Regions from separate parts of the Micromonospora sp. DT44 genome, predicted to be linked through region 2. Evidence: riboswitches for the same ligand, from Rfam matches in the RefSeq annotation. Region 2 holds a riboswitch; the other holds the start of a gene.
What was found. Region 2 has a riboswitch for S-adenosylmethionine ahead of thrC (threonine synthase). Riboswitches for the same ligand answer to the same signal wherever they lie in the genome.
Positions count from the first base shown of each region.

Region 1: it holds a riboswitch for S-adenosylmethionine, as region 2 does, so the genes downstream of both, ACLQ25_RS00685 (ABC transporter substrate-binding protein) here and thrC (threonine synthase) in region 2, are expected to answer to the same signal.

Region 1 is NZ_JBNCKS010000001.1:151,601-157,612, reverse strand. Features, by position in the region: gene corA (magnesium/cobalt transporter CorA) at 1-836, opposite strand, end outside; gene ACLQ25_RS00690 (amino acid transporter) at 1,029-2,978, shown strand; SAM riboswitch class IV at 3,065-3,176, shown strand; gene ACLQ25_RS00685 (ABC transporter substrate-binding protein) at 3,617-4,342, shown strand; gene ACLQ25_RS00680 (amino acid ABC transporter permease) at 4,382-5,152, shown strand; gene ACLQ25_RS00675 (amino acid ABC transporter ATP-binding protein) at 5,149-5,892, shown strand; gene ACLQ25_RS00670 (hypothetical protein) at 5,903-6,012, opposite strand, start outside.
Region 2 is NZ_JBNCKS010000013.1:14,261-20,272, reverse strand. Features, by position in the region: gene paaN (phenylacetic acid degradation protein PaaN) at 1-66, opposite strand, end outside; gene ACLQ25_RS09985 (GNAT family N-acetyltransferase) at 118-1,137, opposite strand; gene thrC (threonine synthase) at 1,374-2,660, opposite strand; SAM riboswitch class I at 2,671-2,806, opposite strand; gene ACLQ25_RS09975 (DMT family transporter) at 2,874-3,842, opposite strand; gene ACLQ25_RS09970 (ArsR/SmtB family transcription factor) at 3,934-4,239, shown strand; gene ACLQ25_RS09965 (DoxX family protein) at 4,394-4,837, opposite strand; gene ACLQ25_RS09960 (winged helix-turn-helix domain-containing protein) at 5,228-5,464, opposite strand; gene ACLQ25_RS09955 (hypothetical protein) at 5,712-6,012, shown strand, end outside.

The sequences.
Region 1 (6,012 bases), on a different contig from region 2:
AACCCGTCCACCCGCTCCACCACCTGGGTGAGGTGGTCGATGACGTCCCGCAGGTAGCGGCGCAGCTCCTCGTCGGCGCCGTAGCTGCCGGCGCCGGCCGCCAAGGAGTCGAGCATGCCCAGCAGTGGACGGGCGGCCCGCTGGAACTCGATGACCTCCCGGCTGAGCCCGTAGATGCGCCGGCTGGCGTTCGGGTCACCACCGAACACCTGGGTCTCGATCTCGTCGATGTCGTTCTCCAACCCGGCGACCACCGGCGCGTACCCGTCGACGACCTGGTCCAGGATCGCGTACAGCACCGCCTCGGGACCCCGGGCGAGCATCGGCGCGTCGGACTCCATGCGACGTCGTACCGCGGCCAGGTCGGGCGCCTCTCCGTGCCGGACCGTGACCACGAAACCGGGCCCGATGAACAGGTGCAGCTCGGAGAACTCCACCTCCTCCCGCAGGTCGTCGTAGCGGGCGGCGCGCAGCACCACGAAGAGGGTGTGTCCGTACCGTTCCAGCTTGGGCCGCTGGTGGGCGTTGATCGCGTCCTCCACCGCCAGGTCGTGCAGACGGAACTCGCGCGCCAGCGAGGAGATCTGGTCGATGTCGGGCCGGTACAACCCGATCCAGGCCATCGCGTGGTCCTGGGTCTGCAGGCAGGCGTACGTCTCGGCGAGACCGGCCGGGGAGGCGAACCGATGTCCCCGGATGTAGACCGCGCTGTCCACCAGACGGCCGGCGGACGGGCTCCCCGGCTGCGTCGGTGGGACGGCCCCGACCCGCGCCTCGTGCTCGTCGAGCTGACGGCCGAAGCCGTCGCCCCGGCGGAAGCGGCGGCCACCAACCACGAGCCCGCTCCCCTCCCGGCGCTGCCCCGCCCGGCGTTCGGGACGGGGGCGCTGCTTCCCCGGTGCTTCCGACCCGAAACCCGGGGCCCCGGGCCGGTACTCCCCGGCGGGCGGGTTCCGCGCACCGCCGGACGGACGTCGAGCGGACGGCGGATACTCGCGGTGACCATGGGCGGGACGGGGGTGACGCCAGTGGAGGTCAACAGGCGTGCCGGCCGGCGGACCGACCGGGTACGGCGCTGGCTGCTCGCCGACGAGTCGCAGCAGCCCGTGCCGCAGGGCCTGCACGTGCGACCACGGGAGGAGCGGCACCACCCGTGGTGGAAGGTGATGTGCCTGACCGGCGTCGACTACTTCTCGACGCTGGGCTACCAGCCAGGGATCGCGGCGCTGGCGGCAGGGGCGCTCTCGCCGGTGGCGACCCTGGTGCTGGTGCTGGTGACGCTGCTGGGCGCGCTGCCCGTCTACCGGCGGGTGGCGGTGGAGAGCCCGCACGGCGAGGGTTCGATCGCGATGCTCGTACGCCTGCTCAGCTACTGGCCGGGCAAGCTGTTCGTGCTGGTGCTGCTGGGCTTCGCGGCCACCGACTTCATCATCACCATCACCCTGTCCGCGGCCGACGCGACCGCCCACCTCGACGAGAACCCGTTCCTGCCCAGCGGCCTCAAGGGTCACGAGGTGGTCGTCACGCTGCTGCTGGTGGCGCTGCTCGGCGCGGTGTTCCTCAAGGGGTTCGGCGAGGCCATCGGGATCGCCGTCGTCCTGGTGGCGGTCTACCTGACGCTGAACGCGGTGGTGATCGCCGACGCGCTGTGGCGGGTGGTGAGCCACCCGAGTGCGGTCGGGGACTGGACGAACGCCCTGACCACCGGACACGGGGATCCCCTGCTGGTGGTCGGGCTGTCCCTGCTCGTGTTCCCGAAGCTGGCGCTGGGCCTGTCCGGTTTCGAGACCGGGGTGGCGGTGATGCCGCACATCCGAGGAGACCGCCAGGACTCGGAGGACCGGCCGTTGGGCCGCATCCGGGGCGCGCGGCGGCTGCTCACCACCGCCGCCGCGACGATGAGCGTCTTCCTGATCACCAGCAGCGTGACCACCACCGTGCTGATCCCGCCCGAGGCCTTCCGGCCGGGCGGGGCCGCCAACGGGCGGGCGCTGGCCTACCTGGCCCACCAGCATCTCGGCGGGGTGTTCGGCACCGTCTACGACCTCTCCACCATCGCGATCCTCTGGTTCGCGGGGGCGTCCGCGATGGCCGGGCTGCTCAACCTCGTACCCCGGTATCTGCCCCGCTACGGCATGGCGCCGACGTGGGCCCGCGCGGTCCGACCGCTGGTCCTGGTGTTCACCGGCGTGGCGTTCCTGATCACGATCATTTTCTCCGCCAGCGTCGACGCGCAGGGCGGCGCGTACGCCACCGGGGTTCTGGTGTTGATCACCTCGGCGGCGACGGCCGTGACGCTCGCGGCGCGGCGGCGGCGTCAGCGCGGTCGCACGGTCGCGTTCGGGATCATCGCGGTGGTGTTCGTCTACACCACCGTGGCGAACGTGGTGCAGCGTCCGGACGGCGTGAAGATCGCCGCCTGTTTCATCGGCGCGATGATCCTGGTGTCGGCGCTCTCGCGGGTGATGCGGGCGTTCGAGCTGCGGGTCGACCACGTGGAACTCGACGAGGTGGCGACCGGGATGGTCGACGAGCGCGCCGGACGCCGGATCCGCCTGATCGCGCACGAGCCGGAGCGCCGCGACCTGGCGGAGTACCGCGACAAGCTGGCCCAGACCATGGCGGACAACGACTTCCCCGACGACAGTGACGTGGTCTTCGTCGAGGTCACGGTCACCGATCCGTCGGACTTCGAGACCGGGTTGCTGGTACGCGGCAGCGTGGCGCACGACCGTTTCCCGGTGCTCAGCCTGGCCAGCTCCTCGGTGCCCAACGCGCTGGCCGCGCTGCTGCTGGAGATCCGCGACCGCAGCACGCGCCGCCCCCACATCTACTTCGAGTGGACCGAGGGCGGCCCGGCCCGCAACGTGCTGCGTTACCTGGCGTTCGGGCAGGGCGAGATCGCCTCGGTGACCCGGGAGATCCTGCGCCGTCAGGAGCCGGACCAGACACGCCGACCCCACGTGCACGCCGGTTGACCGGCTCGCCGAGCGCGGGTCGCGGCCGGTGAGCGTGGTCATATCGGCTGGACGACCGACCGGTGGCTGCTGCTAGCCTCGGCGCAGGTCATGAGTGCCAGCGCGAAGCCCCGGCTCGCTGGCCGGCAACCCTCCTCCGCGGTGGGGTGCCCCGGGTGAGGACCAGGCACCGGCGGGACGTCGGTGCAAGCGTGGCCTGGCACCCAGGTCAGCACCAAGACCCGGGAGACCGTATGCACATCCTCAGCCCCACACCACCGGCCAGCCGGCGTACGCCGGCCCTGACCCGGCGCCTCCACGTGGACCTGATGCGAATGCGCAGCGCGGCGTGTACCGCCGCCTAAAGCGCTAACCCGCCCCACCCGCTCCACCCCCCGCCCCACCCTCCCCGCCCTACCCTCCCGACCCTTCTTCGCGTCGATCATGAAGTTGTTGCCCGCCCGACCGGCGTGTCGCGGCAACAACTTCATGATCGACGGGGTCGACGTATCCCTTTGGAGTTCGTTATGCGTATTTTCTCTCGTTTTGTTGTTGTTGGGGTTTCGTTGTTGACCGTTGGTTTGCTGGGTGCCTGCTCTGACGGGGGTGACTCTTCGGGGGGTGACGGCGGGAACCCGTACGATCTGGCGCAGCCGGGCGTGCTGCGGGCCGGCACGCTGACCGACGCCCCGCCCAACGTGTACCTCAAGGACGGCAAGTTCACCGGCTTCGACAACGACCTGCTGACCGCCGTGGCCGGCAAGCTCGGCCTGAAGGTGGAGTTCGTCGGCACCGACTTCTCCGCGCTGCTGTCCCAGGTCAACAACCACAAGTTCGACGTCGGCAGCTCCTCGATCACCATCACCGAGGCGCGCAAGAAGACCGTCGACTTCGGCAACGGGTACGACTTCGGCTACTTCGGGCTGGACGTGCCGGCCGGCTCGCCGATCAAGGGATTCGACCAGCTCACGGGCAAGCGCGTCGTGGTGGTTCAGGGCACCGTCCAGGACGACTACGCCACCGGCAAGCAGCTCGACCCGGTCCGCGTGCCGGACTACAACGGTGCGATCAACCAGCTCAAGGCGGGCACGGCCGACGCCTGGATCGCACCGGCCGAGATCGGCGAGAAGTCCGCCGCCGACAGCAACGGCAAGATCTCCGTGGCGGCCAAGCAGCTCAGCCCGGCACCGACCGCGTACGCCGTCGCCAAGGGCAGCGACAAGCTGCGCGAGGCGCTGAACAAGGCCCTCGACGAGGTCATCGCCGACGGCACCTGGAGCCGGTTGCAGGCGCAGTACTACCCGGGCCGGCCGATCCCGGCGGACTTCAAGCCGGGCAGCGGCACGGTCGCGGCGCCGTCGGCGTCCGCGTCGGCCGCGTCCTGACCTGGTGACGAGCGAGCAGGGCGGTAGGAGAGGCGAACGATGGATCCGTTGAGCACCCTCTGGGAAACGTTCTTCGACATCGACGCGATGCGCGAGGCGTTGCCCGAGATGCTGACCGTCGGGCTGCCCAACACGCTGATCCTGGCGGTCTCCGCCGCCCTGCTCGGCACGGTGTTCGGTCTGCTGCTGGCCGTGGCCGGCATCTCCCGCAGTCGGTGGCTACGCTGGCCGGCGCGTGTCTACACGGACGTGTTCCGAGGGCTGCCGGCCGCGGCGACGATCCTGCTGATCGGCGTCGGGTTGGCACCGCTGGGCATGCGGGTGTGGGGGCCGGACCCGTACCCGCTGGGCATCCTCGCGCTGTCGCTGATCGCCGCCGCGTACATCGGGGAGATCTTCCGCTCCGGCATCCAGTCGGTGGAGGCGGCCCAACTGGAGGGCGCCCGGGCGCTCGGCTTCTCCTGGACCGACGCGATGCGACTGGTGATCATCCCGCAGGGCATCCGGCGGGTGCTGCCCGCCTGGGTCAACCAGCTCATCGCGCTGATCAAGGACTCCAGTCTGGTGTACTTCCTCGGCCTGGTGGCGAGCCAGCGCGAGCTGTTCCGGATCGGGCAGGACTACGCGGCCACCACCGGGAACGAATCCGCGCTGCTGCTGGCGGGTCTGTTCTACCTGGCGTTGACCGTCCCGCTGACCCACCTCGTCAACTGGATCGACCGGCGGCTGCGCGACGGCCGGACCACCGCGGCGCCGGACGACGACGATGAGCCCACGCTGGCCCCGACCACGGAAGGAGATCGGCGATGACCACCGCCACGACCACCTCGGTCAGCCTGCGGGCACAGAACATCCACCTCGCCTTCGGATCCAACCGCGTGCTGCGCGGCGTCGACCTGAGCGTGCCGAGCGGCGCGACGGCCTGCGTGATCGGACCGTCCGGGTCGGGCAAGTCCACTCTGCTGCGTACGCTCAACCGCCTCATCGAGCCTGATCGCGGCGACGTGCTGCTGGACGACCGCAGCGTGCTGCGGGACGACCCGGACGCGCTACGCCAGCGGGTCGGCATGGTGTTCCAGCAGTTCAACCTGTTCCCGCACATGAGCGTGCTGCGCAACATCACGCTGGCGCTGCGCCGCCTGCGCAAGCTCGGCCAGGACGAGGCGGTCCAGGTCGCCCGCGCGCAGTTGGAGCTGGTGGGGCTCGCCGGCAAGGCCGACGCCCGGCCCGCCCAGCTCTCCGGGGGGCAGCAGCAGCGGGTGGCGATCGCCCGGGCGCTGGCGCTGCGGCCCGAGGTGATGCTCTTCGACGAGGCCACCTCGGCGCTCGACCCGGAGCTGGTCAAGGGGGTGCTCGGGGTGATGGCCGACCTGTCCGCCGCCGGGATGACCATGGTGGTGGTCACCCACGAGATGGGCTTCGCACGCCAGGTCGCCGACACCGTCGCCTTCATGGACCGGGGTGTGGTGCTGGAGGCCGGTCCGCCGGAGCGGATCTTCGAGGGGGCCGAGCATCCCCGGCTGCGTCGCTTCCTCGCCCAGGTGCTCTGAGGGCGTGGTGTCAGCCGGCCTGCAGGCGTAGGTGCGTGGCGAACGCCTTCAGGTCGCCGAGCAGTTCCAGGATGGCGTTGCGGTAGGCGACCGACGCCCACAGGTGCAGCTCCTCGTCGT
Region 2 (6,012 bases):
CGCGGTCAGCGCACGGTTGAGGGTGTCGGCGTGCCTGTCGTGCAGGGGATGCGGGGTCTCCGTCATGCCCGCCATCATGCCTGAGTCAGGTCCGCGAACAGTAGCGGCGGATACCCGTCAGAGGGTGAGCTGCCAGTTGTCCCAGGCGTCCACCGGGCGGAACCCGAGCTGCTCGTTGATCGCCACCATGTAGCTGTTGCTCGCCGCGTTCCAGGTGTCGATGACGCGTACGGCGGGCTCGTGGGTCAGCAGGTGGTGCAGGTTCTCGGCCTTGGCGATGAGGCCCAGCCGGTGACCACGGTGGGCCGGGTCGACGAGGGTGATCTGCTGGTACGCGTGCCAGTCGACGGAGGCGCCCACGTCGAGCAGGGTCCAGGCGACCAGCCGGCCGGATGCCTCGTGTCGCATGGCGAGGTGGTAGCGCCGCCGGCCCCGGGCGTCCAGGGCGCGCTCGTTGCCCCGGATGCGCTCGGCGTCGACCTGTTCCGGCTCCCACTGCACGTCGCCCATGGGCGCGTCCATCAGCAGCCGGCCGTCCAGGTAGGCGATGTCCGCCACGTACTCCGGCGGGGTGCTCCCCTGCCAGGTGACGGACCGGTAGCCCTCGGCGCGGGGCTGGGCCTCGGCCAGCGCCGCTCGCAGCGCGAGCCGGTCGATGTCGGCGATGGCCAGCCGGCGGCGCACCTCGACCAGCGCGGAGTGCGCGCCCAGCGCGGTGGCGAACGCCGCGCCCGCCACCGGTCGGGCCGGACCGCCGGGCAGCGCGGCGACAGCCATCACGACGACCCGCTTGCGGCCGTGTTGACGCAGCAGGCGTACCCCGTACTCGTGCAGGGCCCGGCCGACGCCCCGGCGACGCAGGTCCGGACGGACCGTCAGCTCGGCGGTGGCGTTGTCGGGGTTGTCGAGCTGCGGCAGGTCGAGTTGAAGGTAACCGGCGGGCACCCCGTCCAGCCGGGCCAGCGCCCAGAGCGAACGGGTGCCGGGCATCGGGGTGTGGAATTGGGCGTCGAAGCGTTGCCGGCAGGACGGCGGGAAGTCGGGCAGATCGGCCTCGGTGGCCGCCGCTCCGATCCGGTACGCCTCGTCGACCGCGGTCCGGTCGGTGCCGTCGAACGGCGCGATCGTGATGCTCATGTGGGCGAGCCTGGCAGGAGCAAAAGCGACAGGGCCAGCGAATTTTCGCTGGCCCTGTCGAACGTGGTCGGGAGGGGCACTCGCACAACGCCTCCGGCGTTGGGTCGCAAGAACTTCAAAAGTCTTCGGCGAAATGCCCTCCCGCACGGAGCATCTTGCGCCGTCCGGTTCCTGCCGTCAAGTCCTGAGCGGCGGGTTTTCCACACTCACAGCGAAAATCCAGTCACCCGGTGGATTCAGCCGAGCAGACCGGCGTCGCGGGCGGCACGCAGGGACGGCTTGATCTGGTGGGTCGGGCCGACCTGGGCGGCCACGGCGTCGATCGTCTTCAGACCTTCGCCGGTGTTGAAGATGACCGTCTCCGCCGTGGGGTCGAGCCGGCCGGACTCGACCAGCTTGCGGAGCACCGCCGCGGTGACGCCGCCCGCCGTCTCGGCGAACACCCCGGTGGTACGGGCCAGGTCGCGGATGCCGGCGCGGATCTCGTCGTCGTCGGCGTACTCCATCCACCCGCCGGTGCGGCGCACCGCCTCCAGGGCGTAGAGGCCGGCGGCCGGGTCGCCGATGTTGAGCGACTTGGCGATGCCGGTGGGCTTGACCGGGATGATCGTGTCGGTGTCGGCGTGCAGGGCCGTCGCGATCGGGTTGCAGCCGGCCGACTGCGCCCCGAAGACCTTCCAGCCGCCTGCCGGGGCCTCGACCAGGCCGATCTCGACCAGCTCGGAGAAGGCCTTGTCAATCTTGGTGAGCAGTTCGCCGCTGGCCATCGGAATGACCACCTGGGCGGGGATGCGCCAGCCGAGCTGCTCGGCCACCTCGTACCCGAGGGTCTTGGAGCCTTCCGCGTAGTACGGCCGGACGTTCACGTTGACGAACGCCGTGTCCTCGAACTCGTCGGTCTCCACCAGCTCGCCGCAGAGCCGGTTGACGTCGTCGTACGAGCCGTCGATGGCGACCAGTTCGCCGCCGTACACGGCGGTGGTGATGACCTTGCCCTGCTCCAGGTCGCTGGGGATGAAGACGACCGAGGGCACGCCGGCCCGGGCGGCGTGCGCGGCCACCGAGTTGGCGAGGTTGCCGGTGGAGGCGCAGGCGAACCGGGCGAACCCGAGCGCCTTCGCGGCGGTCAGCGCCACCGAGACGACGCGGTCCTTGAACGAGTGGGTCGGGTTGGCGCTGTCGTCCTTGACCCAGAGCGGTGCGGTGATGCCCAGTTCGGCGGCGAGGCGGGGTGCCGCCACCAGTGGGGTCAGACCCGGGTCGAGGGTGACCCGGGTGGCCGGGTCCTGCCCGGCGGGCAGCAGCGCGGCGTACCGCCAGATGTTGTTCGGGCCGGCCTCGATCTGCTCGCGGGTGACCGTGGCGAGGGCGGCGGTGTCGTAGTCGACTTCCAGCGGGCCGAAACACTCGTAACAGGCGTGCTGGGCGGCGAGCGGGTAGCGGGCCGAACAGGCGCGGCAGACGAGGGCGCGGGCGGGGCTGGCGGAGGTGTCGATGCCGGAGGCGGCGAGCGTCGACGTCATGTCGAGGGTCCTCTCATCTTTCCCCGCATCGCACGGTGCGGCGGGGACGGAATTGGCACCTGCCCCGCGGGTCGCTCAGCGGTGAGCGCGCGGGGTGGTTGCCGGGGCGTCGTCGGGCCGTATCCCTCAGCCCCTCTGGATGAGGTATGCAGTTGTGCCGTCGAGTCTAGGCAACGTTGCCCGGCGCCTCCACCGGGCATCCCAGCCAGTGGGTCAGCGGGCCGCCACCGCCACCTGGTCGACCACCGCCACGGGATCGGTGACCGCCGTCGCCCGGGGCGGCGACGAGGGCCGGGGCCGGGTGCGCGCCGCGAGGTTCGCGGCGACCAGGGCGGCGATGGTGATCGCCGCGCCGACCAGTTCGACCCCCTCCGGCCGGTAGCCACGGGCGATCTGCACGACGAACGTGGTCACCGGGACGAGGTTCATGAACAGGGCGGCGTTGGCCGCGCCCAGCCGCTGCACGCCGGTGTTCCACGCCAGCACCGCGACGACGGCGGCGACGAGCACGGCGTACGCCAGTTGCGGGGTGACCGCCACCAGGTCGGCGGCGGCCGGCGCGTGCTGCCACCCGACGGCGTCGGCGCCGATGCTCGCGACCAGCATGGCGGCCGTGCCGGCGAGCGCGGTCAGCGTGGTGAAGCGCAGCGGTGACCAGGCGCCGAACCGGGTCGCGCCGTGGGTGTAGATGGCCCAGCCGAGCACCGCGCCGATCATCATGAGTCCGCCGAGACCGAACTGGCCGAGCCCGGCCAGGCTTCCGCGGGTGATCACCAGGCCGACGCCGAGGAGCGCCACCAGGGAGAGGGCCAGCAGGAGAGGCTTCGGCCGTACGCCGTCCCGGGCCCACCGGACCAGTTGGGTGATGATCGGGGTGGTCGCGACGAACAGGGAGATCTGCTGCGGGGCGGCGTGTTCGAGGGCCAGGTTGGTGAGCAGGTTGAAGCCGGCGAAGCCGACGACGCCCAGCACCACCACCTCGACTCCCCGACCGCCGAGGCGCAGCGCGGCAGACCCCTCGCGGAGCAGCAGGATGCCGACCAGGATGACGGCGGCGAACAGATAGCGAACGGTGGTCAGGTTGAGCGGGTCGACCCTCGCCAGCGCGGTGGCCAGGATCGGGAACATCGCGCCCCAGGCGAGCGCGGCGAGCAGCGGGTAGGCGGCGGCGCGGGATCGCATCGTCAGCTCCAATGTTCGAGTATCTTCGAACCAACGACACCGACCTTAGGGTGTTGTTCGATCGTTGTCGAACAAGGGTTAGACTGGTCACATGGAGCCGCACGAACCCGACCTGACCGCCGTACCGGTCACCGCCGTACTGGCCGCGCTCGCCGATGACGTGCGGCTGCAGATCGTCCGGGCGCTCGCCGAGGGCGGCGAGGCGGCCTGCGGCAGCTTCGACTTCGGCGTCTCGAAGGCGACCCGCAGCCACCACCTGAAGGTGCTGCGCGAGGCTGGCCTGACGCGTACCCGGGCCGCCGGCACGAGCCGCCTGGTCCGACTGCGCCGCGACGAGGTGGACAAGCTCTACCCCGGCCTCCTGGACGCGGTCCTCACTCCCCGCCCGCCGGCCTGACCCCGCTTCCCGGTAGGGGCGCGGGGGCGACCCCTCCCTCTCGGGTCCTTTGGAGCTGAATCGTCCACGGCATCACCCGATGGAACGCCACCCCGAACGCACGCGTCGCCGGAGCCGACACGCCGAGACCCCGGCGACGCGCGTTACGCATCGGTCAGGCGTTCACCGGGCTGGGCTCGGCCATCGACGGCACCTCGGCGCGCCGCTTGAAGAGCAGCGAGTCGAGCGCCCACGGGCCCGAGCCGAGCGCCGCGACCAGCAGGAACGACCAGCAGAAGAGGGCCGCCTGCTCACCGCCGTTGTACAGCGGCAGCAGGCCGTCCGGCTGGTGCACGACGAAGTAGGCGTACGCCATCGAGCCGGACGCGAGAAGCGCGGCGGGTCGGGCGAAGAGTCCGACCAGCACCAGCGCGCCGCAGATGAGCTGGATGAGGGCGGCCCACCAGCCCGGCCAGGTGCCGAGCGGTACCGCCTGGCCGGTCATCGGGTTGCCGCCGAACAACCCGAAGACCGACGAGAGGCCGTGCAGCGTGAACAGCAGGCCGATCACGATGCGGAACAGGGACAGGGTCGGCCCGCCGAGCCGAGAGACGTTCATGGAGACCTCCATCGAAGGGGACAGATCTCTTCCATGGTGAGGCCTCAAGGCATCGATGTTAATAAGTTCCTTGCCAGTGGGAAAATCCCCGGCGGTAGAACCTGAAGCGTGCGGGGCCCAGGCTGTGATTTGCCCTTTTTTGACGGCCCGCCCCAGTGTCCGTCGCCGATGCCGGGAGCGCTCCCGAGCCCTCAACGTACCGGTTGGCGTGATGCCCGTACACCCTGTCGAGCTGCCCCGGAAATGGGGCACGACTGCCACCGATGCGGCGAACTGGTCGCTGCGCCGCCTCGGGCTGCCGCTATCCGGCGACCAAGGCGCCCCAGCTAGGCATACCCATTGATCACTTTGAGCGACAACCTCCGGGCCACCTGCGGCCCGGTCCACCCGTCACGACTTGCCGGAATCCAGCTCCTTGACGAACACTCCGCGCCCCGGTGCGCCGACAACGACGCCCCGGTCACGCAGGAGCGCGACGGCACGCGCTGCGGTCGAGAACGACACCGAGTAGAGGTCGGCGAGCTGCGTGTAGGACGGCAGCTTGGCACCCGGCTCATACTCGCCGGCTTTGATACGAGCGGCGATATCCGCAGCGATGTCGACGTAGCTGAGTGGGATCGCGGGCATGGGCGGTCCTCCCGGGTTGGCAATCCCATCTGATCACGACACGCGATCCACCCTCAAGAACATGGTTAACCTATGTCACTAGGTGAATTAGCGTGAGGACGAGCCTCCCGGGTTGGCACCAGGGCTGGTTCATCACTCCGGGAAGCCCCGGACCCACGCCGGGGCAGCGCACCGGGCGGCTCGGATGTCCCCCATCCGAGCTGGTTGTCGCGCTGCTCCGGCACCCACCAATCCGAGAGGAGGCCCCGTGACCGTGACCGAGGCAAGCGCCGCCTGGGAGGTCGAGCAGGTGGCCGGCGAGCTGCGCGAGACGTACCTCGCGGTGGCCGCCGCGACCGTCCTGTTGGAGCGGACCAGCGCCGGCTGCGCCCATCCGGCGACCCGGCACGCGCGGCGTCGCGGAGACGACGCGCTCGACCTGGCCGCTGACGCGGAACGGCAGCTCAGCGACGGTGCGAGCCGGCTACGCACAACGGCCGGCCAGCCCAGCATCGGCGACCTGGTCGAGGTGCTGGACACCGCCCGTGACCAGTTCGGTGCCGCCGCCG